DNA from 2 places in the Streptomyces sp. NPDC057617 genome. Region 2 is predicted to be linked to the other one. Evidence: riboswitches for the same ligand, from Rfam matches in the RefSeq annotation. Region 2 holds a riboswitch; the other holds the start of a gene.

Region 1 (7,655 bases), on a different contig from region 2:
CCCGCGGCCGGGATGTGCGCGACGGACACGTCACGGCCGTCGACGACCAGCCGGCCGACCTCGGTGAGCGGGACGCCCAGCGATTCGACGGCATGGCCGAGCGTGGACGAGCCGTCGGTGAGCACGGCCGTACGTCCCTGCCGCCGCTCCGCCGCGACGAAGAGGCGCAGCTCAGGGGCGAAGCTGATCTGGATCTCCGGTCCGTTCACGCCGTCAGGATGTCATTGGACGAGGGGGACGGGCCAGGGGATTCAGGGCCGCTCGGGTCGTGCGCCATGGCTGAGCGCACCTGGTGCCACGGCTGAGCGCACGCCGTTCCGGTCGGCGTCAAGCCCCGGTGTCAGTCCTCTTCGGGCCGCTCCAGGTCCAGCCTCCAGTTGTTGCAGCGCATCACCTGCCCCGGTGGGTACTCGAAGTCGCATTCGCCCTGGAAGGAGAAGCCCGCCCTGCGGCACAGCGCGTTCGACGGCGGATTGCTGACGGACGGGAACGCGTGCAGATAGCGGTGCTTCTTCTCGGCGCGCGCCTGCTCGATCACGGCGGCGGCAGCCGCGGCCGCGATGCCCCGGCCCTGATACGCGGCGAGGACGCCCCAGCCCGTCTCGTACACCAGCCTCCCCTGCCAGGTCTGCTCCCAGAACCCGATCGTGCCGACCGCCTCGCCGCCCGGGAGCAGCACGACGCGGAACATCCGGCCCTTGCCCGTCCGGTCGGCGCTCAGGTCGACATACCGTCTGTGCCGCTTGACCACCTGCTCCTCGGTCTCGGGGCCGCCGAGGTGGGTCATCAGCTCCGGCGCGTTCGTGGCGCGCAGAAGATCGAGATCGGACTCCGACCATGGTTCGAGCCGTACGCGCGGTGCTTTGCTCTCCATGCCACGCACTGTAGGACGGGGGTCTGACATTCGGCCCGAATCGGCGGGGGAGCGGCGCGGGGCTGTGGACAACCCAGGACGCCGGACAACCCAAGGCACCGGATGAGCCAGGGCGCCGGACGGGTCGGGCAGTGGGCGGCGGAGCTGTTACGGCCCCTGGCGGGCGTACGCCGTCGGGGGGACGCCGACTGTCGCGGTGAAGTCGCGTACGAGGTGGGCCTGGTCGCTGTAGCCGAGTTCGGAGGCCAGCTCGGCCCAGTCGACCGCTGAGCTGGTGCCGCTGCCGCTGCTGCCAGGGTCTGCGCCCGCGTCCGATTCGGCGCGCTCCAGCGCCTCATGGATGCGGTAGCGCAGGATCACCCACTTCGGCCCCACCCCCACATACGCCGCGAACAGCCGTTGCAGTGAGCGTGTCGAGACCCCCTCCGCCGTGGCGAGCTGGTCCACGCGCCGGATCGTACGGTCCGTTCTGATCCGGTCGGCCAGCGCCATGGCCTGGTCGGCCTGCGGATCCGGGCGCGGCCCGATCCCCAGGAGATACGCGTCGAGCGCGGCCACCCGGGCGTCCTCACCGGAGTCCCCGGACACACCGGACTCCCCGGGCACACAGGCCTCCCGCGCCTCACCGGACGTACCGGATCCGCCAGACCCACCGGCCTCACCGTTGCCGAGCACCGTCTCGATGTCCGCGGCCGTCGTCGGCATGACCTCGCCGAGCGGCACCCGCCGTCCCGTCCACTCCGATACGGGCCACCGCGGCGCGAACGGCCGGAAACCGCCCGGCCTGAACTGCACCCCGCACACGCGCCCCCGCCCCTCCAGCCGCTGGTTGAACAGTTCCAGCCCGATGCCCGCCACCTCCGCGAAGGACGAGCCGCCGGGCCCGTACCCGAACCGCTGGAAGACCACATTCACCGAGGGGTGCGGCACCACCTGCGAGACATACGGCTGGGCCAGATCCCAGTCGATCAGCCAGTAGTGCTCCAGATACGGCCGCAGGGGCGGTGCCGGTTCGCGGCGCCGGAACCGTACGCGCGCGAAAAGTCCGGGGGCGTCGACGATGCCCCGGGTGTCGCGCCGCGGACCTGCCATGGCCGGATCCTATGCCGCGTTTGTCCGCCGCGGCCTGTCGTGTTTGCTGTCGTGTTTGTTCAAGACGGCCGACGGCGGCGGTTCGTACGGTCGGGCCATGAGCGACAAGATCAGCAGACTGTTGGAGGCGGCGGCGGACCGTACCGTCACCGTCGTCCGTGGCATCACCGATGAGCAGCTCGGCGCGCCGACGCCGTGCAGCGAGTACGACGTACGCGCGCTGGCGGCCCATCTCCTCCAGGTCGTCGTGAACTTCCAGGCGCTGGCGGCGAAGAAGGAAGCCGACTTCGGGGTCCCGCCCGAGCCTCTGGAGGGAGCGTGGCGCGAGCGGTTCGCGGAGGAGACCGTACGGCTCATCGACGCGTGGGACGCGCCGGGCGCCGAGGAGGGCACCTCGGGGGCCATGGGGTTTCCGGCCAGGACGGTCGGCGCGATGGTGCTCGGCGATCTGACCGTGCACGGGTGGGATCTGGCACGGGCGACGGGGCAGCCGTACGAGCCGGCCGGGGTGCTTCTGGATGTGGTCGGGGAGGAGTTCAGGGCTCTGGCGCCGATGGGGCGGAAGATGGGGGTGTTCGGGGAGCCGGTGCCGGTGGCGGAGGACGCGAGTCCGTTCGATGCGCTGCTGGCCGCGATGGGCCGAGACCCGGGCTGGGCCCGGCCGTAGCGGGTGCGCCGGCCGGTCAGGGGGCGGTCGTGTGCAGGGGGCGGCCGCCGAGGAGATTCCACCGGCCGCCGCGCCCGCTGAGCTCGACGGCGGACAGCGGCTGTATGTCGATCCGCCAGAACGACCGGGGGCCGGCGCCGAGGGCGTGGACCGCGGCGGCGCGGATGATGTCCGGCTCGGCCACGGCGATGACGTGCCTACTGCCTGCTGATTCGGAACCCAGCGTGTCCAGCCAGTGGGCGACGCGGGTGTGGAAGGTACGCAGGGACTCCCCGCCGTGCGGCGCGGCGGCCGGGTCGGAGAGCCACGCGGCGACCGACTCCGGTTCCGCGGCGGTCACTTCGTCGAGCGTCCGGCCCTGCCAGCGGCCCATCGCACAGGGCGCGAGGTCCGGCAGCGGCGCGGCGTCCAGGCCGAGGACCTCGGCGGTACGGCGGCAGCGCGCCGAGGGGGAGACGTACAGGGTGGCGGTGGCGGTACGGGGGAAGCTCTCCCGTACCGCTTCGGCCTGCCGGAGCCCGAGCGGATCGAGGGCGTCCAGCGGATCCAGGGCGTCGGTCGCGGTCGCGGTTCCGGAGGTGTCGGTGACTGTCCCGGAGGTCTCGATGTCGGGCTCAACGGCCTCAGTAGGTTCCGTCGTGGCGAAACGGGCCTCGCGCAGCGCTGTGCTGATGGCCGGTGAGATGAACATCACCCGGGTCGTCATACGGCTCTCCTCGCTCCGGGCCTGCCGGGCCCGCCCTCCAAGCCTGCCCGGCCCGCCAGTTGGGCCTGTCTCCCGATCGGGCGGGGCGCCCAGTCGGGCCGGTCCGCCGGTCGGGGTTCCCTCGCGGGCCCGCCGTCGGTCGGGGCCGCGCCGAGGGCCTCTTGGCCGGTCTGCCGGATCGCGGTACCTTCACGTCGGTATATACGACGGCAAGACGGAAGTCCGGTGAGAGTCCGGCACGGTCGCGCCACTGTATGCCGGGTGCCGGCCGCCGCGTAACAGCGCGGTGGCGGTGCGGAGCCCGGTGAGTCAGACCCGACGGCCGTCGTTCGAGCTCCACTGAATGGGACGCGAGTTCCCCAAGGAGGTTCCGTCATGGCTGAGTCCATCGCGCCGCCGGTCGTTCCGTCCGTCACCACCGGTGCCGGCGCCACCGCTCCGGTGACACCGCTTCCACTGCGCGCGGTGCTGCCGTGGGCCGTGTTCGTGGGCACCCTGATGCTGGTCCTGTTCTACTTCGTCGGCGCCGAACAGGGTGCCACCTCGGTGTTCTCGGGGGAGGGCGTGCACGAGTGGGTGCATGACGGCCGTCATCTGCTCGGATTCCCCTGTCACTGACGGCTGACGGAGATCACGCACATGCATGCCTCCACCGTCAGAACTCTCCTGGTCCGCGGCATGGTCGCGGGCGTGCTGGCCGGACTCTTCGCGTTCGCGCTGGCGTATGTGGCCGGTGAGCCCTCCGTACGGGACTCCATCGCGCTGGAGGAGACCCAGTCCGCACCGGCGGCGCACGAGCACGCCGGGCACACCGCGGCGGAGCAGCCGGCAGAGGAGGAAGAGGAGCTGGTCAGCAGGCCGGTCCAGTCGACGTTCGGGCTGGCCACCGGTGTCCTGGTGTACGGAGTGGCCCTCGGCGGCATCGCCTCGCTGGTCTTCTCCGTCTGTCTGGGCAGGATCGGCCGGTTCGGGCCGAGGGCGACCGCGGCGCTGGTCGCGGGCGCGGCCTTCACCACGGTCTATCTGGTGCCGTTCCTGAAGTATCCGGCGACCCCGCCCGCGGTGGGCAACCCGGACACCATCGGCAAGCGCACCACGCTCTTCTTCCTGATGATCGTGCTCAGTGTGCTGCTGGCCGTCATCGCCGTCATCGCGGGCCGGAGGCTCGCTCCGAGACTGGGCAACTGGAACGCGTCCGTCGTCGCCGGAGCCGGATATGTGGCCGCCGTGGCGGTCGCGTGTCTTGTCCTGCCCGCCAACTCCGATGCCGTACGGGAAACCTTCCCGGCGGCTCTCCTCTGGGAATTCCGGCTCGCCTCGCTGGGTGTACAGGCGCTGTTGTGGACGGCCTTCGGGCTGATCTTCGGGGCGCTGGCGGAGCGGGTGCTCGCGCCGCGGGCCGCGCGGGCCGCCTCGGGTACGGGACCGGGGACGGGAGCTGACGGGGTGACGCCGCCGGTGGGCAGCGCGCGTTGAGACCCAGCACACCGGTGTCGCCCGTGACCGTCGTCGGGATCGGTGCCGACGGCTGGGCCGGACTTTCCGCGCCCGGTCGGGCGGCACTGCGCGCGGCCGACGTGATCGTGGGCGGCGCCCGGCAGTTGGAGCTGCTGCCGCGCGACGAGTGCGCGGCGGAACGGGTGGTGTGGCCCTCGCCGCTGCGGCCCGCCGTACCGGGGGTGCTCGCGGCTCATGCCGGGCGGCGGCTGTGCGTACTGGCCAGTGGGGACCCGATGTTCTACGGGATCGGGCGGACGCTCATGGAAGTTACGGGGGCGGAGGCGGCAGCGGGGGCTGTGGCGGGGGCCGGGGCTGGGGCGCTGCGCGTGCTGCCGCATCCGTCGTCCGTCTCGTACGCCTGCGCCCGGCTCGGCTGGCCGGTGGAGGACACGGAGGTCGTCACCCTGGTCGGCCGGCCCGTCGAGCGGCTCGCCGCAGCGCTGTACGACGGCCGCCGGGTCCTGGTGCTCAGCGCGGGCGCGGCGACTCCGGCCGAGGTGGCGGCGCTGCTGCGGGACCGGGGGTACGGGCCGAGCCGTATGCACGTACTCGAACAGCTCGGCGGGGAACGGGAACGGCGGACGGAGGGCCTCGCGCAGGACTGGGCGGGCGGGGTTGTCTCTGTTCCTGCGTTTGATCCGCTGAATGTGGTGGCCGTCGAGTGCCGTCGCGCGCCGGACGCGCTGCGGCTCGGCGCCGTACCGGGCCTGCCTGACACGGCGTACGAGCACGACGGCCAGCTCACCAAGCGCCATGTCCGCGCCGCCACACTGGCCGCGCTGGCGCCCGCGCCGGGGGAGCTGCTGTGGGACATCGGCGGCGGGTCGGGCTCGATCGCGGTCGAGTGGATGCGTACGCACCGGTCCTGCCGGGCGGTGTCCGTCGAGCGGGATCCCATACGGGCGGAGCGCATCGGCCGCAACGCGCGGGCGCTCGGCGTCCCCGGCCTGCGGATCGTCACCGGCGCCGCGCCCGGCGCGCTGGCGGGACTACCGGTGCCGGACGCGGTGTTCGTCGGGGGCGGGCTGACCGCGCCGGGCCTGCTGGACGCCTGCTGGGACGCGCTGCCCACGGGCGGCCGGCTGGTCGCGAACACGGTGACGCTGGAGTCCGAGGCGCTGCTGGCGCGGTGGTACGGCCGCTTCGGCGGCGAACTGGTACGGCTGGCCGTCGCGCACGCCGTACCGGTGGGCGGGTTCACCGGCTGGCGGCAGGCGATGCCGGTGACGCAGTGGGCGGTGACGAAGGGGTCGGGTGCGGGTCCGAGTCCGGGCGCGGGCGCGGGTGCAGATTCAGATCCAGATCCGGACGCGGCTCCGGGGCCGCACGCAGGACCTCTGAACGTTCATTCAGGAGAACAACGATGACCGTGTACTTCATCGGCGCCGGCCCCGGTGCCGCCGATCTGATCACCCTGCGCGGCGCCCGCAGACTCGCCGCCTGCGGTGTGTGCCTGTACGCGGGGAGCCTGGTGCCGCGCGAACTGCTCGCCGAGTGCCCGCCGGGCGCCCGGCTGATCGACACCGCGCGCATGGACCTGGACGCGATCACCGCGGAACTGGTCCGGGCCCACGAGGAGGGCCAGGACGTGGCCCGGCTGCACTCCGGCGACCCGTCGGTCTTCAGCGCGGTCGCCGAGCAGATGCGACGGCTGGACGCGGCGGGCGTGCCGTACGAAGTGATCCCGGGCGTACCGGCCTTCGCGGCGGCGGCCGCGGCATTGAAGCGCGAGCTGACGGTGCCGACGGTCGGCCAGACGGTCATCCTCACCCGTATCGCCCAGCAGGCCACCCCCATGCCGGACGGCGAGGACCTGGCGACACTCGGCCGCAGCGGAGCCCTCCTGGTCCTGCACCTGGCGGCGCGGTACGTGGACCGCGTGGTACGAGAACTCCTCCCCCACTACGGCCCGTCCTGCCCGGCCGCGGTGGTGGCCATGGCATCCCGCCCGGACGAACTGATCCTGCGCGGCACGCTGGCCGACATCGCGGACCGGGTGAAAGAGGCGGGGGTGGTACGGACGGCGGTGATCCTGGTGGGCCGGACGCTGACGGCGGAACAGTTCCGCGACAGCCATCTGTACTCGGCGGAGCGGGAGAGGAACTGCGCGCCGGGGCAGCACGTCGCCCGCTGATGCCGAATCGCCGCGGCATGAAGGCGCGGTGTCACCGCGGCGTGCGGGGACACCGCGGCCGGGCCGGACGCGCATGGTGTTCCGCTGGGCAGCGCTGCCGGGGGCCGGCGCCCGGAGACGAGCCGCGTCAGTCGACTCCCCTGAGATAGACACGGCTGTTCCGGTCGTCGAGCGGGTGCACCGCTACCTGAAGAGAGTTGAGCTGTCCCTCGCACGGAGCGCAGACCTGCCCCTCCCGGACCTCCGGAAGCGTCTCGGGCTCCGCGAGGCCCAGATGGGAGAAGGGCGTCGTGGGTGCGTAGGACTGCTGGAGCGGTTTGTCCCGCTGTGTCAGAGCGTTTTCCGGGGCGAGTTCGCCGATGAAAGCGTCCACGTCCGGGGTGGGCAACGTAAAGGCCAGTAGCAGCCCGTCGTCCTGGAAGCCGTTCTGGTACGCGGCCCGTCGGTCGCTGGCCTTGGCGGGGATCTTGACGCCGAGCTGTCGGCTGACGCTCGCCGGGGTCGCGTCCTCGGCCCAGTCGGGCACCTGGCGGCGTGCGTCGGCGGGGTCTGCCGGGGCGGCGGTGGAGCAGGCGGCCAGCGCGGACCACAGGAGGACGATCGCTCCAAGGGCCGACGCGCCGCGCGCCCGGGACCCGGCCTTCATCGGACCTCCGACAGTGTTGTTCTTCACCGTATTCCT
Region 2 (7,655 bases):
ACGGAGCATCGTCAGCTCGTACTGATCGGTGAAGAGCGCGGTCGACGGGACGTCGACCGGCAGTCCAAGATCCGCTGTGTTCATAACAAGAATTCTACCCCTACCTCTCGTCAGACTGACGATTTCTGCGTGGCCGTTTGTGCGACAGGCCGTCCCGGGTGGCAGCATGGGTCGTGTGACGCTGTGCCCCGGCGTGTGACGCTGTGACCCGGCCAGAGAAGCCCGGCAGAGAAGAAGGTCGTCCGGAACCGTGAGTGTTGCTCCCACTGAGATCGAACGCCCCGAATCGGCCGAGGAGACTTTCGCCGTCCCGGAACCCGATGTGCCGTGGGTGACGATCGTCCACAACGACCCCGTCAACCTCATGAGTTATGTGGCGTACGTCTTCCAGACCTATTTCGGCTACCCCAAGGACAAGGCGCACCGACTGATGCTCGACGTCCACCACAAGGGCCGCGCGGTCGTCTCCAGCGGCAGCCGCGAGGAGATGGAGCGCGATGTGCAGGCCATGCACGGATTCGGGCTCTGGGCCACCCTCTCCCAGGACCGCACCTGATGGCCGGGCGCTTCGAGGCCATCCCGGGCGGCGGAGCGGCCGTCGCCCTCGACGAGGTCGAGATCTCGATCCTGCGCTCCCTCGCCGTACAGCTCCTGGAGCTGATCGGGCCCGGTGACGAGCCGGCCCAGGGCGAGGACCCGCTCGCCTCGCTCTTCGCCGAGGGCCCCAGCGAGCCGCCCGCCGACCCGGCGCTGGCCCGGCTCTTCCCGGACGCGTACGGCGATGACGACGACGAACTGAAGGAGTTCTCCGCCGAGTTCAGACGCTTCACGGAGAACGACCTGCGAGGCCGCAAGCGCGAGGACGGCATGGCGGTCGTCCGCACCCTGGACGGGCTCGGCCCGTCGGGCGCTGGCGGCGCGGTGCTCAAGCTGACCCCCGAGGACTGTCTGCACTGGCTCGGCGCCCTCAACGACCTGCGGCTGACCATCGGGACACGGCTGGAGGTCACGGACGAGGACGAGGGCGGCGAGCTGTACCGGCTGCCGGACTCCGACCCTCGCAAGCCGATGGTGATGGCGTATCTGTGGCTCGGCGCGCTCCAGGAGACCCTCGTCGAGACGCTGATGCCGTAGGGCGCGGGGGGTAAGGGCGCGGGACGTTTCCGTACCCCCGTACACCCTCAGAACACCCTCAATTCGCCATAACGATCACGTCAACGCTTCGGCGCCCTTTGCGTTTCGCGGTGTGATTCATCCGCTTCTTCCTGTGGGCTGCGCCACAGAACCGTGCGCCGGTGACCCCCTCCGCCGTGATAAATCTTCACGACCCCCCGGGGACTCCACCCCTGTCCCCGGGGGTGTTCTCCGCCGGCCGACCGCCGGCGGCACTCCATCCGTCATCCGGGGGGATCACGAACCGGTCCCGTGGCCGCGTGCGGCGCGGACCGGTATGGAGAAAGGCGCACGACCATGACCTCTGCGCAGGTCGACAAGGAATACGGCGGCGAACACGGCGGTACGGGACCCGGCGGCGACCGCACCGCCACGGCGGACCCGGCCGGAGGCGGCCCCTCCGGGGACAGGCCCGCCGGAGCGCCCGAAGAGGGCTACGAACGGGGACTCGGCAGCCGTCAGGTCCAGATGATCGCCATCGGCGGCGCCATCGGGGTCGGCCTCTTCATGGGCGCCGGAGCCAATATCGCCAAGGCGGGCCCCAGCATCATCCTGATGTACGCCCTCGCGGGTGTGGTGATCTTCTTCATCATGCGGGCGCTCGGCGAACTGCTCCTCTACCGGCCGGTCTCGGGCTCCTTCGCCGAGTACGCCAGAGAGTTCCTCGGCCCGTTCTTCGGCTTCGCCACCGGCTGGACGTACTGGCTGATGTGGGTCGTCACGGGGATGGCCGAACTGACCGCCGCCGCCATCTACATCCACTTCTGGTTCCCGCAGATCCCGCAGTGGGTCAGCGCGCTGGTGTTCCTGGTGGTGCTCTTCGGGGTCAATCTGATCTCGGTGAAGATCTTCGGCGAGGTCGAGTTCTGGTTCTCGATGATCAAGGTCACCGCGATCATCGGCATGATCGTCATCGGTCTGGGCGTGCTGACACTGGGCTTCTCCGACGCCGGCGAGACCGCTTCCGCGTCCAACCTCTGGGCGCACGACGGGATCTTCCCGAACGGCATCGGCTCCAGCCTGATGACCCTTCAGGGCGTCATGTTCGCCTATCTCGCCGTCGAGCTGGTCGGGGTCACCGCGGGCGAGTCCGAGAACCCCGAGAAGACCCTCCCCAAGGCCATCAACACGCTGCCCTGGCGCATCATCGTCTTCTACGTCGGTGCGCTCTCCGTGATCCTCGCGGTCGTCAAATGGACCGAGTTCTCGGCGGGCAACAGCCCCTTCGTGCACGCCTTCGAGACGATGGGCATCCCCCTCGCGGCCGGCATCGTCAACTTCGTCGTCCTGACCGCCGCGCTCTCCTCCTGCAACTCCGGGATGTACTCGACCGGCCGGATGCTGCGCGACCTCGCCGCCAACAGCGAGGCGCCCAAGGCCTTCGGCAGGCTCAACTCCCGCAAGACGCCCGCCCTCGCCATCACCGTCTCCGTCGTACTGATGGGGATCGGCGTGGTCCTCAACTACGTCGTCCCGGAGAAGGCGTTCGGCTATGTGACCTCGGTGGCCACCGCGGCCGGCATCTGGACCTGGATGATGATCCTGATCAGCCATATCCGCTACCGCCGCGCCGTGGAGGCCGGGAGGCTGCCCGCCTCGTCGTTCCCCGCCCCCGGCGGCGCGCTGTTCAGTTGGGTCGCGCTGGCCTTCCTGGCGCTGGTGACCTGTCTGATCGCGTACGACAAGGACGCGCGGATCTGTCTGTATGTGGCGGCCGTGTGGGCGGTGGGGCTGGCAGTCGGCTGGCAGACGCTGAAGCGGCGCGACCCGGCTGCTGTGCTGAAGGTCAGTGCAGCCGGCAAAACCAGCCCGTCCGGCGATTGAGACCAGCCCGTCCGGTAAATCCAGCCCGTCCGGCGATTGAGGACACCGCGTGGGCCGGCTCCGTCGTACCGGGGCCGGCCCACGCACGCGTACCAGGGCCCGCCCGCACCCCATCGCCCCGTTTATATTCTCTGCATGCTCACCATCACCCAGGCCCTGCACGACCAGATCGTCGCGCACGCGCGAGCCGACCACCCCGACGAGGCCTGCGGTGTCGTCGCGGGCCCCGCGGGCAGCGACCGGGCCGAGCGGTTCATCCCCATGCTCAACGCCGCGCGCTCGCCCACCTTCTACGAGTTCGACTCGGCCGATCTGCTCAAGCTCTACCGGGAGATGGACGACCGCGACGAGGAGCCGGTGATCATTTACCACTCCCACACCGCGACCGAGGCCTATCCGTCCCGTACGGACATCACCTACGCCAATGAGCCCGGCGCCCACTATGTGCTGGTCTCCACCGCGGACACCGACGGCGAAGGCCCCTTCCAGTTCCGCTCGTACCGGATCGTGGACGGCGAGGTCACCGAGGAGCCCGTCGAGATCGTCTGAGAGACTCGACGCAGAAACTTAGGCGGCAGGACCCAGGAAGCCGGTGCGAAACCGGCGCGGTCCCGCCACTGTGACCAAGCTCCGCTTGGCAGCCAGGAACTGACCTGCCGCCTTTCTCCCACCAGCCAGGGGACGCGGAAATCCCCCGGAGGAGGCCCTGTCGTGTCTGCCGTGCCCCGGCGCCGCCGCGCGTTCGCGCCCGCCGTCGTACCAGCCGTATCCGTCGCACTGGCCCTGCTGCCGCTCACGGCCTGCGGCGGCCCCACCGCCGACGGGTCCACGCAGGGGAAGCCCGCCGCGCCCGGCTTCCCGTACACCGTCACCAACTGCGGGGTGACGACCACGTATCAGGCGCCGCCGAAGCGCGTGGTCACCATGAACCAGCACGTCACCGAGATCATGCTCGCGCTCGGTCTGGAGAAGTCCCTGGTCGGCACCGCCTGGCTGGACGACCGGATCCTGCCCGCGTACGAGAAGGCGTACAAGAGCGTGCCGGTCCTCGCCGAGGAGTATCCCTCCAAGGAGAAACTCCTCGCTGCCGCACCCGACTTCGTGTACGGCGGGTACGCGAGCGCCTTCGACGCGAAGGACGGCCGTAGCCGCGACGACCTCAAGGCGGCCGGTATCAACACCCGGCTCAACCTGGAGAACTGCACGGACGGCCGGACCTCGATGGAGGACGTCTACCGCGAGGTCGAGGAGACCGGCCGTACTTTCGGCGTCCCGGAGCGCGCGAAGCGCTGGATCGCGGACGCGCGCGCCACGGTCGCGTCCACCGCGGGCGGACTGAAGGGCGTCAGGCCCGTGCCGGTCTTCGTGTACGACAGCGGCGACCGCACCGCGTTCACCGCGGGCGGCAAGGGCATCGGCAACGAGCTGATACGGCTGGCCGGCGGCCGCAATGTCTTCGCCGACCTCGACAAGTCCTTCGGCGACGCGACCTGGGAACAGGTCGTGGCCCGCCGCCCCGAGACCGTCGTCATCTACGACTACGGCTCGACGACGGTCGCCCAGAAGGAGAAGCGCCTCCTCGACGACCCGGCCCTGAAGGACATCCCGGCCATCAAGAACCGCAGCTTCGCGGTGATGCCGCTGTCGGACGTGGTCCTGGGCGTACGAGCGCCGGGCGCAATCGAACGCCTGGCAACCCAACTCCACCCGGCGCGGACGAAGTAACGTCCGATGCCCAGCGATCCCGAGCCTTCGCCGGCGGCGAAACCAGCCGGTCCGGCATTCGAGGACACCGCGGCAAAACCAGCCCGTCCGGCGTTTGAGGACACCGGGGTCCGGGGCGAAGCCCCGGTTTCGGGAAGGGGCGGGGTGGGGGAGAAGCCCGCCGCAGGCGCTCCCCGGAGCTCCGCCGGAACCGGCTCGGAGGCTTCGCCCACGCCCCCGGCCCCCGCCCGGCCGCAGCCCGGGGCCCGGCGGCTTCGCCTGCCCCTGGTTCTCGGCTGCCTCGCCGTCGCGCTCTGCGCCGCCGTCGTCGCCGCGCTCGCCCTCGGCTCCGTGTGGATTCCGCCCGGGCAGGTCGTCGCGGTCCTCACCGGGCGCGCGGAGCCCGGCCCGTTCCGGACCATCGTGCTCGATGTGCGGCTGCCGAGAGTGCTGCTGGGGGCCGTCGTCGGGGGCGGGCTGGCCGTCGTCGGGACCGTTCTCCAGGCGCTCGTACGGAACCGGCTCGCCGACCCCTTCCTGCTCGGGATCTCCTCCGGCGCCTCCACCGGTGCCGTGCTGGTCCTCGTGCTCGGCATCGGCGGCGGGGTGACCACCACCGTCGCGATGCCCGCCGCCGCCTTCGCCGGGTCGCTGCTCGCGCTGGCGCTGGTGTACGGGCTGGCCCGGCGCGGCTCCACGATGAGCGGGGGCGGGCTCGTCCTCGCCGGGGTGGCCGTCTCGTACATCCTCTCCGCGCTCACCACCCTGATCCTGGTCGTCTCCGCCAGGCCCGAGCACTTCCAGGAGGCCCTCTACTGGTCGCTGGGCGGCCTCGGCAGCGCCCGCTGGGCCACGCTCGTACCGCCCGCCGTCGCGCTCGTCGCGGGCACCGCCCTGCTCATGGCACTGGCCAGGCCGCTCGATCTGCTGCTGGCGGGGGAGGAGGGCGCGACCGTCCTAGGGCTCGACACCTCGCGCTTCCGGGCCGCGGTCTTCGTACTCGCCTCCCTGGTCACCGCCGTGATGGTCGCCGCGAGCGGCGCGGTCGGCTTCATCGGGCTGCTGGTGCCGCACGCCGCGCGGATGGCCGTCGGCGCCGGGCACCGGGCGCTGCTGCCGGTCGCCGCGCTGGCCGGGGCGGTCGCGCTGGTCGTCGCCGACCTCGCGGCCCGTACCGTCGCCGCGCCCCAGGACATCCCGGTCGGCGTCCTGACCGCGCTCATCGGCGGTCCGGTGTTCCTGTGGCTGATGCGCCGCCGCCCGGAAGGAGCCCCGGAGTGAGCAACGAGAGCAACCGTACGAGCAGGCCTACGAGCGGCCGTACGAGCACCCGCACCGGAGAGCAACCAGCCGCCGCCGAGCTGCGCGTCGAAGCCCTCTCGTACGAGACCGACGGCCGCCTCCTCGTCGACCGTGCCGAACTGACCGCCGCCCCCGGCGAGACCGTCGGACTCGTCGGCCCCAACGGCAGCGGCAAGACCACCCTGCTCCGCTGCGTGTACGGAACGCTCCGCCCCACGGCCGGACGCGCCCTCCTCGACGGCGATGACCTGCACACCATGGCCCCCAAGGCCCGCGCCCGCCGTGTCGCCGCGGTCCCGCAGGACGGCGGGGTCGACTTCGAGCTGACCGTCCGCGAAGTCGTCGCCATGGGCCGCTCGCCCCACAAGCGCTTCTGGGAGGCCGACACCGCCGCCGACACCACACTCGTCACCGCCGCCCTCGACCGGGTCGGCAGCGCCCCGCTCGCCGACCGGGCCTTCCCGTCCCTCTCCGGCGGCGAGCGGCAGCGCGCGCTCATCGCCCGCGCCCTGGTGCAGCGGCCGGCCCTGCTCGTACTCGACGAACCGACCAACCACCTGGACATCCGCCACCAGCTCGATGTCCTCACCCTGATCAGCCGCTCGGGCACCACCAATCTGCTCGCCCTGCACGATCTGAATCTGGCCGCCTACTACTGCGACCGCATCCATGTCCTCCAGGCCGGCCGGATCGTGGCCTCGGGCCCGCCGGGCGCCGTGCTGACCCCCGAGCTGCTCGCGGAGGTGTACGGAGTGACGGCCGAGATCAGCACGCACCCGGTCACCGGCGCCCCCACCATCGTCTACGTCCCGTAGCTCCCGAGACGTGGCCTCCGGCCCGTAGCTCCCGGCACCTACCCGACCCCGCAGCACGTGGCCGTCCACGTGACGTCCACGTGACGAACGTCCACGGTCCGCCATACGAGATCACATGCCGGGCCGCGGACCGGGAATCGATACGATGAACCCATGGTTTTCCCTGACGTGAGCGACAAGACGCCGAGCACCCCGCTGCTCGTGGCGCGGCTGCACGTCGACCTGTGCCGCCTCGCCAGCGCCATCTGTCCCGGCGGCGCGGTCCTCCCCGCCGGCCGCGCAGGCTGAGCGACGGCCGCGAGCGCCGCCCGCCGTACCCGTCCGTACCGCTTCACCCCCTCGCGCGGGGGCCCGAGCCGCGCGCCCGCCACGCCATCTCCCGACAGGAGCCCACGCCATGGCCATCGAGGTCCGCATCCCGACCATCCTCCGCACCTACACCGACGGCGCGAAGGCCGTCGAGGGCACCGGCGACACGCTCTCCGAGCTGTTCACCGACCTCGAAACCCGGCACGCCGGAATCCGGGAGCGGCTCATCGACCCCGCCGCGGGCGACCAGCTCCGCCGGTTCGTCAACGTCTACCTCAACGACGAGGACGTCCGCTTCCTCGACGGAGTCGCCACCAAGCTCGCGGACGGCGACAGTGTCACCATCCTCCCGGCGGTGGCCGGCGGGGCGCTCGAATCGAACCCGGCCTGATGCGGTACGACTCCCCGCTGGTGGCGGTCGGCAACACGCCCCTGGTACGGCTTCCCAGGCTGTCCCCGTCGGACGACGTACGGATCTGGGCCAAGCTGGAGGACCGCAACCCCACCGGCTCCGTCAAGGACCGGCCC

The links. Region 2 has a riboswitch for cobalamin ahead of ACFU9P_RS18060 (ABC transporter substrate-binding protein). Riboswitches for the same ligand answer to the same signal wherever they lie in the genome.
Region 1: it holds a riboswitch for cobalamin, as region 2 does, so the genes downstream of both, ACFU9P_RS31665 (CbtB-domain containing protein) here and ACFU9P_RS18060 (ABC transporter substrate-binding protein) in region 2, are expected to answer to the same signal.

Annotation. Positions count from the first base shown of each region.
Region 1 covers NZ_JBHVGV010000017.1:99,772-107,426, reverse strand. Annotated here, with positions in the region: gene ACFU9P_RS31690 (Mut7-C RNAse domain-containing protein) at 1-209, opposite strand, end outside; gene ACFU9P_RS31685 (GNAT family N-acetyltransferase) at 341-874, opposite strand; gene ACFU9P_RS31680 (DUF6597 domain-containing transcriptional factor) at 1,022-1,966, opposite strand; gene ACFU9P_RS31675 (TIGR03086 family metal-binding protein) at 2,064-2,633, shown strand; gene ACFU9P_RS31670 (histidine phosphatase family protein) at 2,650-3,339, opposite strand; cobalamin riboswitch at 3,517-3,675, shown strand; gene ACFU9P_RS31665 (CbtB-domain containing protein) at 3,715-3,957, shown strand; gene ACFU9P_RS31660 (CbtA family protein) at 3,979-4,815, shown strand; gene cbiE (precorrin-6y C5,15-methyltransferase (decarboxylating) subunit CbiE) at 4,839-6,206, shown strand; gene cobM (precorrin-4 C(11)-methyltransferase) at 6,203-6,973, shown strand; gene ACFU9P_RS31645 (hypothetical protein) at 7,101-7,646, opposite strand; gene ACFU9P_RS31640 (hypothetical protein) at 7,643-7,655, opposite strand, start outside.
Region 2 covers NZ_JBHVGV010000006.1:390,443-398,097, reverse strand. Annotated here, with positions in the region: gene ACFU9P_RS18085 (nicotinate phosphoribosyltransferase) at 1-84, opposite strand, end outside; gene clpS (ATP-dependent Clp protease adapter ClpS) at 251-556, shown strand; gene ACFU9P_RS18075 (DUF2017 domain-containing protein) at 556-1,134, shown strand; gene ACFU9P_RS18070 (amino acid permease) at 1,471-2,997, shown strand; gene ACFU9P_RS18065 (Mov34/MPN/PAD-1 family protein) at 3,133-3,546, shown strand; cobalamin riboswitch at 3,542-3,669, shown strand; gene ACFU9P_RS18060 (ABC transporter substrate-binding protein) at 3,718-4,722, shown strand; gene ACFU9P_RS18055 (FecCD family ABC transporter permease) at 4,867-5,982, shown strand; gene ACFU9P_RS18050 (ABC transporter ATP-binding protein) at 6,063-6,818, shown strand; gene ACFU9P_RS18045 (putative leader peptide) at 6,972-7,106, shown strand; gene ACFU9P_RS18040 (MoaD/ThiS family protein) at 7,216-7,518, shown strand; gene ACFU9P_RS18035 (PLP-dependent cysteine synthase family protein) at 7,518-7,655, shown strand, end outside.